2 regions of the Streptococcus gallolyticus subsp. gallolyticus DSM 16831 genome follow, and region 1 is predicted to be linked to the other one. Evidence: predicted binding sites of a transcription regulator. Region 1 holds the regulator's gene; the other holds the start of a gene.
The links. The regulator HrcA, encoded in region 1, represses chaperone genes, less so after heat shock. The targets are predictions, from matches to a motif close to TTAGCACTCNNNNNNNNNGAGTGCTAA.
Positions count from the first base shown of each region.

Region 2: a site for HrcA is predicted at 1,544-1,570, ahead of groES (co-chaperone GroES). Genes of this name have one in related genera too.

Region 1 is NZ_CP018822.1:340,732-346,947, reverse strand. Features, by position in the region: gene dnaK (molecular chaperone DnaK) at 1-1,037, opposite strand, end outside; gene grpE (nucleotide exchange factor GrpE) at 1,120-1,659, opposite strand; gene hrcA (heat-inducible transcriptional repressor HrcA) at 1,702-2,736, opposite strand; gene BTR42_RS01975 (glycoside hydrolase family 73 protein) at 2,872-3,453, opposite strand; gene BTR42_RS01970 (M15 family metallopeptidase) at 3,450-4,223, opposite strand; gene BTR42_RS01965 (histidine phosphatase family protein) at 4,207-4,911, opposite strand; gene BTR42_RS01955 (PFL family protein) at 5,135-6,216, opposite strand, start outside.
Region 2 is NZ_CP018822.1:128,908-135,123, reverse strand. Features, by position in the region: gene groL (chaperonin GroEL) at 1-1,132, opposite strand, end outside; gene groES (co-chaperone GroES) at 1,200-1,484, opposite strand; gene BTR42_RS00860 (ABC transporter ATP-binding protein) at 1,696-2,499, opposite strand; gene BTR42_RS00855 (ABC transporter substrate binding protein) at 2,499-4,475, opposite strand; gene BTR42_RS00850 (hypothetical protein) at 4,961-6,040, opposite strand; gene BTR42_RS00845 (hypothetical protein) at 6,208-6,216, opposite strand, start outside.

The sequences.
Region 1 (6,216 bases):
GCAGCACCCATAGCAACTACTTCGTCAGGGTTAACAGATTTGTTTGGTTCTTTACCAGTTTCAGCTTTAACAGCTTCGACAACGGCAGGAATACGTGTTGAACCACCAACAAGGATAACTTCATCAATTTCAGAGATTGAAAGACCAGCATCTGACAAAGCTTGACGAACTGGAGTTTTAGTACGTTCAACAAGGTCACGAGTCAAATCATCAAATTTAGCACGAGTAAGGCTTGTTTCCAAGTGAAGAGGTCCAGCAGCTCCAGCAGTGATGAATGGAAGTGAGATTTGTGTTTGAGTCACACCTGAAAGGTCTTTTTTAGCTTTTTCAGCAGCATCTTTCAAACGTTGAAGAGCCATTTTATCTTGGCTAAGGTCTACGCCATTTTCGTTCTTGAAGTCAGCAACTAACCAATCAATAATTTTTTGGTCGAAGTCGTCACCACCAAGTTTGTTATCACCTGCTGTTGCAAGTACGTCAAAGACACCGTCACCAAGTTCAAGAATAGAAACGTCAAATGTACCACCACCAAGGTCAAATACTAAGATTTTTTCATCTTTATCAGTTTTATCAAGACCGTATGCAAGAGCGGCTGCAGTTGGTTCGTTAACGATACGTTCTACTTCAAGACCAGCGATTTTACCAGCATCTTTTGTTGCTTGACGTTGAGCATCGTTGAAGTATGCAGGAACTGTGATAACAGCTTTTGTTACTTTTTCACCAAGGTAATCTTCAGCATAACCTTTAAGGTATTGAAGAATCATTGCTGAAATTTCTTGTGGAGTGTATTCTTTACCATTTGCAGATACTTTTTCAGAAGTACCCATTTTAGATTTGATAGAAATAACTGTATCTGGATTAGTTACTGCTTGACGTTTAGCAGCGTCACCAACGATGATTTCACCGTTTTTGAATGAAACAACTGAAGGAGTTGTACGGTTACCTTCTGGGTTTGCAATAATTTTTGATTCAGTTCCTTCAAGAACTGCAACGGCTGAGTTTGTTGTACCTAAGTCAATACCAATAATTTTAGACATATTTTATCCCTCTTTTTTATGATTTATCTTTTTTTCTTTCAGTTATAGTTTTATGACATTGCGGTCAAGTCTTTGCTAACGATTAGCTGTAAACAACAACCATAGCTGGACGCAATAGACGTTCGTGAAGTTTGTAACCCTTTTGAAGCACTTGAGCAATGCTATCTGCAGGATGTTCTTCATCAGCTGGAAGAGTTTGAACTGCCATATGCAAGTTGTGGTCAAAGTTTTCAACAACCACTTCTTCAACACCTTCTTCGTTAAGCGCACGAATCAAGCTGTCACGTGTCATTTCAAGACCTTTTTTCACATCATCTGTCAATCCTTCAACAGCAAGTGCTCTTTCCAAATTATCCAAACTTGGTAAAATTGCTTTGGCTAAATCTTGTGAACGGTATTTTTGCAATTGCTGACGTTCTTCATTAGCGCGACGTTGAATGTTTTGCATTTCAGCATGAGCACGAAGGTATTTATTTTCAAAATCTTCCGCACGCTCAAGTGCTTTTTGCAATTCTTCATTTTGAGCATCTTCTTGAGGCTGCTCTTCTACTTTTTCTTCAGTCACAACATCAGTGGCTTCAACTTCTTCTTGAAGTTCTTCGTTTTTAGTTTCTTCTGACACTGTGTCCCTCCCTTATCTTTTTTATCAATTTAATTACTAAACTTAGTTGACCTCGTAATGATTACTATTGAGGTAGCGATAATAATCACCAAGTTTCATCGCCAAAACACGCCCGATAACATTTACCAAGCTAACACTTCTGCGATAATCCATATCAATCGGACCAATCAAGCTAAGAAGCCCAAATCCACGATAAGGAATCAGAAACTTATGTGTCAAAACAGTCACATTAGCTAGCGCTGCTTCTTGACTATCTGCAACCTGAACAGTCGCAATCTCATCTTCTTTCATTGAAGAGCGAAGAGCAACCGCGACCCTTTGGTCATTATCTAAGAAACGATATGTTTCCAGATTAGCATAATCAAGCGAATTAACCTTACCAGCTACAAAAACCAATTCTTTAAACAATTCTGCGAAAATATAGTCGAACAAATCTAACACATTGTCTGTCACGGTAAAATATTTTTGCAAAATCTGCGGAATCTCTGTTCGTAACTTATAATGAATATCCATCACCGTTCGTCCAAGCAAACGCTCATCGACGATTTCTTTCAAAGTTACCAAATCTTTCAACATGAAGTTTTTAGGAATGGCAAATTGAATTGTCGCAGGTTTGGATTCATCCAAGGTTAAAACAGCTAGAGCATCATGACTCGATAATTGAACAATATCGAAAGCTGTAAGTTTTTGACGAGCTGGCTCAACATCCAAAATCACCGACGTGTAACCAGTCATATCAGCCAAAACCTGACTTGCTTTTTGTAGAATATCATCAAGCTTAAAAGCTTCAAAATCAAAAGCTTTGATGACCTGATAAATATCACGTTCATCGATACTGTCAAGACTCAATGAATGCTCAACAAAATACTTAAAACCAGCAGCACTTGGCATTCGCCCACTTGACGTATGAGCCTTTTCAAGTAAGCCCAACTTTTCTAGCTTCGCCATATCGTTACGAATCGTTGCACTACTCGAGTCAATGGTTGCCTGTAAAGTCTTAGAGCCGACAGGTTCATGCGTCTGTGTAAATAATTCGACAATCAAATTCAAAATATCACTTTGACGTTGGGTAATCATAACCTCGCTCCTTTCTACATTTAGCACTCATATACCTCGACTGCTAATTCATGATTTTATTATACTCCTTTAAAAACGAGTGTCAAGAGAAAAACTCAAAAAATTAGCACTCTTTTTAGTAGAGTGCTAATTTTTCTATTTATCATACGCTGTTAAGTTGTTTTTTTCAATAATAGCAATCAATTTCGTAGCATAGTCAGGGTCTGTACTGAATCCCATATCCTGCAACGATTGTGCTGTTTTTTTATAACCCATATTAGACACTAAAATATCATACGCTCCATCACTTAATTTGCCAGATTGTAATAAATCAAAATAATCATAAATAGCAGCCGTCCAAGATTTATAAACCGCAAAGCGACCTGTCTCAGTCTGCCACTCATTAACAAAATAACTCTTATAAGTTAATTCTATCGCCGTTTGACCATCCTGTGCCTGCACCGCAAATAAATTATGATATTTTACTGCCAATAAATTCGTCCCATAATTTGATTCCAAAACAGCTTGAGCAATGATAATCGAAGGACGTACGCCATATGACGCTGCTACTTTTTGAATCGTCGGAGCAATTTCTTCAATAAACTCTGTTTGCGTATAAGAAACACTCTGCTTCTTCGTAGCACTTGGCGTTGCATGGTGCAAGCAAAGCAAAAGAATTCCAACAAAAAAGATAAAAACAAAAGTCAAAAATTGTTTCAGAGAAAAACGAGATTTCATCGATTATTCTCCTTCAACAAAGCCACATATTCTTCTAAGGTTAAGTTGTTTTCTGTCATGTATTTAGCAGATTCAACACCAACATAGCGGAAATGCCAATCTTCGTAATCGACTCCCGTTGAATCACTCTTACCTTCAGGAAAACGTAGGACAAAACCATATTCAGGAGCAATAGCTGCGACCTGCGCAACAACATCAGCATCACTCTCATTCAAAGAATTTACCGTACTCATATCAATAGCAAGTCCAGTCTGATGTTCACTAGCACCAGCAGGCTGTGAATACGTCTTAACCAAATCCTCCGCCGCTTCTTGCGTTAAACTTGGATCAGCTGCCATTTCTTGTGACACATAGGAATTAAATAATTCTTCTTGATAAGCCACACTTCGGTAGCCAGAAATCAAATGTTCACTGCTATCAATAGCTTGCGCTGCTGCCAAAAAGTTTCGAACATTATCAGCAATACGTGAATCCACATAGATATTATCAATTTGCGTTAAATCAGGATTCATCTCAGCTGTAATATTATCACGATTAACTAAAACAAGCTCCCAATCACTTGATGAAACATCTGGCAAATCCGTCGCTGAAGCTGTTGAACTCGTTGAAGACTCAGAGCTCACCAAGCTTGAACTATCCGTTGATGACTTTTGAGCATTTCCACTCAATGACAATTTGTCACCTTGGACAAAAACAAAAATACCGACTATAAAAATTACAATAACTAACAACCCTAGAATAAGAGTTGGTAAACTACGCTTTTTTCTCATTTTTTCTTTCTTCTAATATTTGCCTACCACGCAAACGATAACTAACATCGCCGATAGACTCTATTGTAAATTTTCCATTTTCAAAACTAACAACGGAAATACTACCATTGTCCAACCCCAAACTTCTTGGCGTTGCGTGATCAATTAACCACAAAAACGTTCCAATAGTCATCCCATGGCTAACAACAATAGCATTTCCACCACCCAAAGCCTCGATTTTCTCAGCAATAGCAGTAAATCCCTCTAAAATACGGCTACTCAAAACTTCCCAAGTCTCAGCCCAACCAGCTGTATCGACTTGATAAATACCTGCCGCCATTTCTTGATAAGTCAACTTAGTCATATCCTTATCAAATACACGTGGCAACACACCATTAAAGAGCTCACCATCGTATCCGCCATCTAGGCTACCAAAACACCATTCGCGAATACGTTTATCACGAGTATATGGGATATTTTCCTGTTGACATTCACGTAAAATAATCTCCATTGTCTGTAAAGTACGTCCACTATCGCTCGAAAACGCCTCTTTAAAAACAATTCCTGCATCTTTCAAGCCTAAACCAAGCTCTTGAATCCCACGCTCACCATCAACAGTTAAAGGACTATCACTCCAACCTTGAGCACGACCAATCGTATTGAACATCGTTTTTCCATGACGAGCAATATACAATCTTGTTTTAACCATAACGATTCCTCCCAGACTTGATTCCTATAAAAAACAGAGGTGTACGACAACAAAAATAATGAATTTTTTACTTTTTTCAGCTCTTTTATTATATCATATTTTTCAAAAGCTTCATCAGTTGACACGCAGCTTTGATAACCTGAAATCATTTTTTTAAATTTAAGCAAAAAAATACCTAGGATAGCAACCTTTGCTTATTCTAGGTAAATATCGAACAAAATAATTAGTTTTTAAAGCTATGAACAGGGGCAGGGATTTGACCACCACGTTTGATGAAATCAGCAGATGAATTATGATTAACACTCATTACAGGCGCTGTACCAAGAAGACCACCAAATTCAATCATATCGCCTTCTTTACCTTTTGGAATAATACGAACAGCTGTTGTTTTTTGATTAATCACACCAATAGCTGCTTCATCAGCAATCATAGCAGCGATTGTTTCGTAAGGAGTATCTTCAGGAATAGCAATCATATCCAAACCAACAGAACAAATAGCTGTCATTGCTTCAAGTTTTTCCAAGTTAAGTGAGCCATTTTGAACAGCAGCAATCATACCTTCATCTTCAGATACAGGAATAAAAGCACCAGACAAACCACCAACTTGGTTACAAGCCATAATACCGCCTTTTTTAACCTGGTCATTTAAAAGTGCAAGCGCTGCAGTTGTTCCATGAGTACCAACTGTTTCAAGCCCCATTTCTTCAAGAACACGAGCCACAGAGTCACCAACCGCTGGCGTAGGCGCAAGAGAAAGGTCAACAATACCAAATTTAACCCCTAAACGTTCACTCGCCATCTGACCAACCAATTGACCAATACGTGTAATCTTAAAGGCTGTTTTCTTAACCGTTTCAGCAACAACGTCAAAACTTTCACCGCGAACTTTTTCAAGAGCACGTTTTACAACACCAGGACCAGAAACACCGACATTGATGACAACATCAGCTTCACCAACACCATGGAAAGCACCCGCCATAAATGGATTATCTTCAACCGCATTTGCAAACACGACTAATTTTGCTGCACCCAAATCAGACAATTCAGCCGTTTCCTTAATAATGCGTCCCATATCAGCAACTGCTGTCATATTAATCCCTGATTTTGTAGAACCAATATTGACGGATGAACAAACTTTTGAAGTTTCAGCAAGCGCACGAGGAATAGAGTTGATAAGAATTTCATCACCTTTTTGGTAACCCTTTTGAACCAAGGCAGAAAAACCACCAATAAAATCAATTCCAATTTCATTCGCAGCCTTATCCAAAGCATGAGCCAACGGAAGGTAGTCAGTCGCATCAGTCG
Region 2 (6,216 bases), 210 kb from region 1:
TGATAACAGCTACTCCACCAGCTAATTTAGCTAAACGTTCTTGTAATTTTTCACGATCAAATTCTGATGTTGTTGCTTCGAGTTGTGATTTAATCACATTGACACGATTAGCGATAGCTGAAGCCTCACCAGCTCCTTCAACAATAACTGTACTATCTTTATCAACAGTTACTTTAGCAGCTTGTCCAAGAGCTGTCATGTTGGCATCTTTCAAATCAAGACCAAGGTCTTCTGTGATGACAGTACCACCAGTTAAAACGGCAATATCTTCAAGCATTGCTTTACGACGGTCACCAAATCCAGGAGCCTTAACAGCTACAACGTTGAAAGTACCACGAATTTTGTTAAGCACAAGTGTTGGAAGAGCTTCACCGTCAACATCATCAGCAATAATAAGAAGTGGACGACTAGTTTTAAGCACTTCTTCAAGAAGTGGCAAAATGTCTTGAATGTTTGAGATTTTCTTATCTGTAATCAAGATGTATGGATTTTCAAGGTCAGCAACCATTTTTTCATTGTCAGTAACCATGTATTGTGAAAGGTAACCACGGTCAAATTGCATACCTTCAACAACGTCAAGTTCTGTTTCCATACCACGTGATTCTTCGATAGTGATAACACCGTCGTTGCCAACTTTTTCCATAGCTTCTGAAATGTATTCACCAACTTTTTCAGAACGTGATGAAACCGCAGCGACTTGAGCAATCGCTTCTTTATTAGCAACTGGTTGAGCAATGGCTTTTAATTCGTCAACTGCAACAGCGACAGCTGATTCGATACCACGACGGATACCAATTGGGTTTGCGCCCGCAGTAACGTTTTTAAGACCTTCACGAACGATAGCTTGTGTCAATACTGTGGCAGTTGTCGTACCGTCACCAGCGATGTCGTTTGTTTTTGAAGCAACTTCTGATACAAGTTTAGCTCCCATATTTTCAAAATGGTCTTCTAATTCGATTTCTTTGGCGATTGTCACACCATCATTTGTGATAAGTGGTGAACCAAATGATTTTTCAAGAACCACATTACGACCTTTAGGGCCTAAGGTTACTTTAACGGTATCTGCCAAAATATCCACACCACGCATCATGCTTGCACGTGCATCTGCTGAAAATTTAATATCTTTTGCCATGATTAGTTTCCTCTATTTTATTTCTATTGATAAATTTTCTAAATAAACGTTTATAGCACAATCTCTCTTATGCTAGAATAGCCAAAATATCTGCTTCACGAACGATAGTTACTGTGTTATCGTCGTCTTTGACTTCAATTCCAACACCATTTTCAATAATAACTTTATCACCTGCTGCAACACTTGGCGCTACCAGTTCACCTGTCAAGGTACGAGCACCGTCACCGATTGCTACAACAGTTGCTACTTGAGTTCTTTCTTTGCTTGCGCCAGCAAGGACAAAACCACCAACTGTTTGCTCTTTTTCTTCTTCAACTTTCAAGACCACACGGTCACCTAATGGTTTTAACATGCTTTTGCCTCCAATTATCTCTTAATTTTTGTTTGAAAATAGCAGAGCTAAATTCTTTTTTAGCACTCTAATACATCGAGTGCTAATTCCTACAAAATCTATTCTAACACTTGGTCAGAAATAGTCAAGAAAAAAACACTAATTCTCAAAAAAAGAAAACTGAGCTGAAATCGTTCCTATAGTGGAAGCAATTTTGCTCAGTTAATCTATATCACCCCAGCACTAGGGCGTCGTCGTTTAGGGCTTGACCGCTATTTTTGTGGAAGAGGTCCATGAGTTGAGCAACGGTGAGGTTTTTCTTTTCATCACCGCGAACGTCAACCACGATTTTGCCATGATAAAGCATGATAAGACGGTTACCATACTCGATAGCGTGTTCCATATTATGGGTAATCATTAAAGTTGTTAGCTCTTGTTCTTCAACGATTTTTTTCGTTAAATGCATAACCATGTCACTTGTTTTTGGGTCAAGGGCTGCTGTGTGTTCATCTAAGAGAAGAATTTTGGGGCGCACCAAGGTTGCCATGGCAAGCGTTAGTGCTTGACGTTGCCCTCCTGATAAGAAAGCCGCATCTGTTTTCATACGGTTTTCCAGTCCTAAACCAAGCTCTGTCAATGTTTCTTTGAACAATTCACGTTCTTGTTCGGTGACAGATTTTTTGAAGAAGCTGCGCTTTTTACCACGACGGTAAGCAATCGCCATATTTTCTTCAATCGTTAAATTGGTTGCTGTTCCCATTCGTGGGTCTTGGAATACACGGCTAATATCTTTTGAACGTGCGGCAACAGAAGCTTTACGAATAGATTCTCCTTCCAGAAGAATGTCTCCTTCGTCAATGTCAACGACGCCAGCAATGGAATTCATAAGTGTTGATTTCCCAGCACCATTTCCTCCAATGACAGAGATGAAATCACCTTGTTCAATGTCTAAATCTAAGCCACGCAAAACGTGATTTTCGTTAACAGTTCCTTTTTCAAAGGTTTTATGAATATTTGATAATGTTAAAAGTGCCATTAATCTTCACCTCCTGGAGTTAATGTTTTTGAGGGTTTGATATGAAGTTTGTTGCGAATTTCTGGAACATAGAGAATCAAGGCAAGCAGAATCGCTGACGCTAATTTGAGCATTTGCGCATCGACATTCATGGCTAGAATGATAACAAGCACCAGACGATATAAGATTGAACCAAGGACAATTGACCAGAGACGTTTGCCAAGTGGCAAGTATTTCACGATAACTTCAGCAAAGATAATAGATGCCAAACCATTAACAATCGTACCTGTTCCCATATTCATATCCGCGTAGCCATTATTTTGCGCCAAAAGTGAACCAGCAAGGGCAATCAAACCATTTGAAATCATGTAACCCAAAATCTTCATGCGGTCAACCTTAATACCATTAGCTTCACCCATAGCAATATTATCACCTGTTGCACGAAGCGCGAGACCGACTTGCGTATTTAACAGAACCACCAGCAAGATAATGACTAATGCGACAAAGATAACACCAATCAAAATCACAGCATATAGTTTCGACAAGTTAAGTGCTGACGTCATTAAGGTCACGAGTGTTTCTTGACCTGCTAACGAAACATTGGCACTACCTAGCACCAAAAGATTGATAGAATAAAGTGCCGTAAGAGTAATAATCCCTGTTAACAGAGCTGGAATTTTCATCTTGGTGTGCATGAAACCAGACACCGCACCAGCAATCATTCCTGCCACAAAACCACCAATAGTAGCAATTAATGGATTAATGCCATTGACAATCATAATCGCTGTTGAAGCTGCCCCGAGTGGGAATGAGCCTTCGGCAGAAAGGTCAGCAATATCTAAAATACGGAAAGTAATAAAGACACCAATTGCCATGATTGACCACAAAAGACCTTGTGAAATTGCCGATAAAACAATATCAAGCCAACCGTTCGTACTTGATGAATCTGACGTTTGTGTTGACGTGCTTGATGAACTTGTTTTCGTTGTGCTTGAGCTTGCTGATGTGCTTGTTTCGGTCGTATCAGAAGACGATTCTGTCGTGTCGTTCTCAATACTACTTAAATCAATTCCTAAAGTCTCAGCCATTTCATCATTGGTAACGACGTTTAGTGTCTCTGGATATTCCGCAGCAACATCACTAACATCTTCACCTTCAAGGATACGAATGGCTAATTTTGCCGTTTGACGACCAAGGGCTTCGTAATTAGCACCGTACGTAAAGAGGACACCTTGTTCCACAACATCTGCTGAACCACCGACAACTGGAATTTTTGTTTCTTTCGATAATTCTGTAATGAGCGAGATAGCACTAACAATCATATTATCCGTTGGGATAAATAGAACTTCTGTCTGGCTCATCAGGCTTTTAGCGGTATCTTGGACATCATTCGTTGATGAGATACCTTTGGTAATGACCTCGATACCTGCCTTAGCAAACGCTTCTTTTGCTTCTTCAACTTGAACTTCGGAATTGCGTTCATTTGTCGTGTACATGATGCCAACTTTTTTCACATTCGGCATGACTTTTTGCAATAATTCGACCTGTTTTGAAATAGGCGACATGTCACTTGTCCCTGTTGCAATGCCCCCAGGATTTTCCATTGAATCAACTAATTTTGCTGATACTGGATCGGTAACTGCTGTAAACAAGACTGGAACGTCGGTTGATAGATTAGCCAAGGTCTGTGCGGCTGGTGTTGCAATCCCTAAAACAAGGTCATTATTAGCAATCAAATTGGTTGAAATGGTTTGTAAATTTGACTGGTCACCTTGTGCATTTTCATAATCAATGACGATATTATCCCCGTCAACGTAGCCTTCTTTTTTTAATTCATCCACAAATCCCTTGCGAGCTGCTGTTAGCGATTGATGTTCAACATACTGAAGAATCCCAATATGGACAACATCGTCGCTAGTGCCTTTTGATGATGAACACCCAAATAACGTGAGTACAGCTAACATCAAAGCCATAATAGCTGCCATGTTTCTTTTCATACTACTTACCTCTGCTTTTCTTACTCCCAATCTTGATGTCGAGATTGGAAAACTTTTTTCAATATTAGAACTGCTTAGTTCTACATCAGCCACAATAAATAAAACCAGCTAGGCTCAAAAGTCTAACTGGTTTTCAATACATGCGTAAAAACATATCTTACTTGCCAATTAGAACTCAAAGTATCTAATCGGCTTTTCTCAACAGTAAAATGCTTTAGCTTCATAGATACAAACGGTATGACGTTTGCATCCATGATTGGCTACAAACGTCTATCTAAAGAAACTAAAGTAATAGTAATGATTTAGTTTTTCAGTCATTACAGACGCCTTTTTCAGCATATTTCCTCCTGTTAAGTTGTAAACCATGAGACATTCACATGGCTTACCGTCATTGTTTTTGATTGTTTACAGTTTACCCTTATTTTTGCTTTCTGTCAATATATTTTTAAAATTCAGAAAAAAGAGTTTGATTTCGACATGCTATTTCACTCACTAAAAATAATGGCATCTGCGTAATCTATGCCAAATTTTGATAAATCATAAATCGTTTTTTCTTGCGTATCCACAGAGTATTTCACTAATTGTTCATTAAATAAAAAGTAATAATCTGAATCTGTCTGTGTGAAAAAGACTTCTAACATGCCCGAAGCAATTTCTGGGAAAGTAAACTGGGTCTGAGAGAGCGTTTCTAAGTCAATGATTGTCCAAGTGTAATCAGCAACGTATAGCGGGTCATGAAGAACTAGCAATTGATGACGAGACTCGTCATAATAAATAAATTTTGGGTATTCAAGCTTGGTTTCAATACGACTGGTTTCACCACTTGCAAGGTCATAGACAAGAATATGTTGCCCACCATCTGGCTCACCGTCCTCACGAATCCCCTCTTTAGCAGCTGTCATATAAAGTTTTCCGTCTGCTTCAACCATTCGAAAATAACCACCCTCGGTATAGTTGAGGTCGATTTTTTCTTGGACTTCTAATTGCTTATTCATCACCCATAGATAATTAGCATTAGTCGCTGTCTCATTATCCACGGCACCAACAAGGACATAAAGAGTATCTCCAACAAAAATCATGTCATTGGTGAGGTTCATTAGACCGTCCTCTTTAATTGATTTTTTGGTAACTTGATGTAGGTCGGTATCGTATTTATAAAAATCAGTATGTCCTAAGAAAACGGCAGTTGTGTAAATATACTCTTCATCACTAGCCGAGCCATAGATGTCATTACCACCAACCTCTGTCAATTTACCTTTTAACGTTTTAGGTTCTACATCGAATAAATACTTTTTAAATGAATTCGGTGATTCGTGAGTTTTACCATATAAATTTCCTTTGACAGATTGTAGGCGTTCTTGCCAAATACCAATATTTTTATCAAATAATTGTCGTGTTTCAACTTTTTCAAGCTGATTATTATCAGTTTTAAATGTCGTTATCTGATTGCCATACGAAATTGCCAAATCATACGCTTTTGCTGGTTCACTGTTAACCTTACTCTGACAACCCGATAATCCTAAAGCACCCATTGCTAATAAAATTAGCCAAAATTTCTTTTTCATTATAATCTCCTAACTTTTCCTTTTTTAATACTATACCATAGTTTGGCTAGAAATTTACCACAAAAAAAGTCTCTAGCAAAGAGATTATGTACTAGAAACTTTTTATTTTTTTGAATAAGTATTGTAATGAGATTAAAAAGGTATTTTTAAAGGAGTTTTGTTTATGTTTAAAAGGA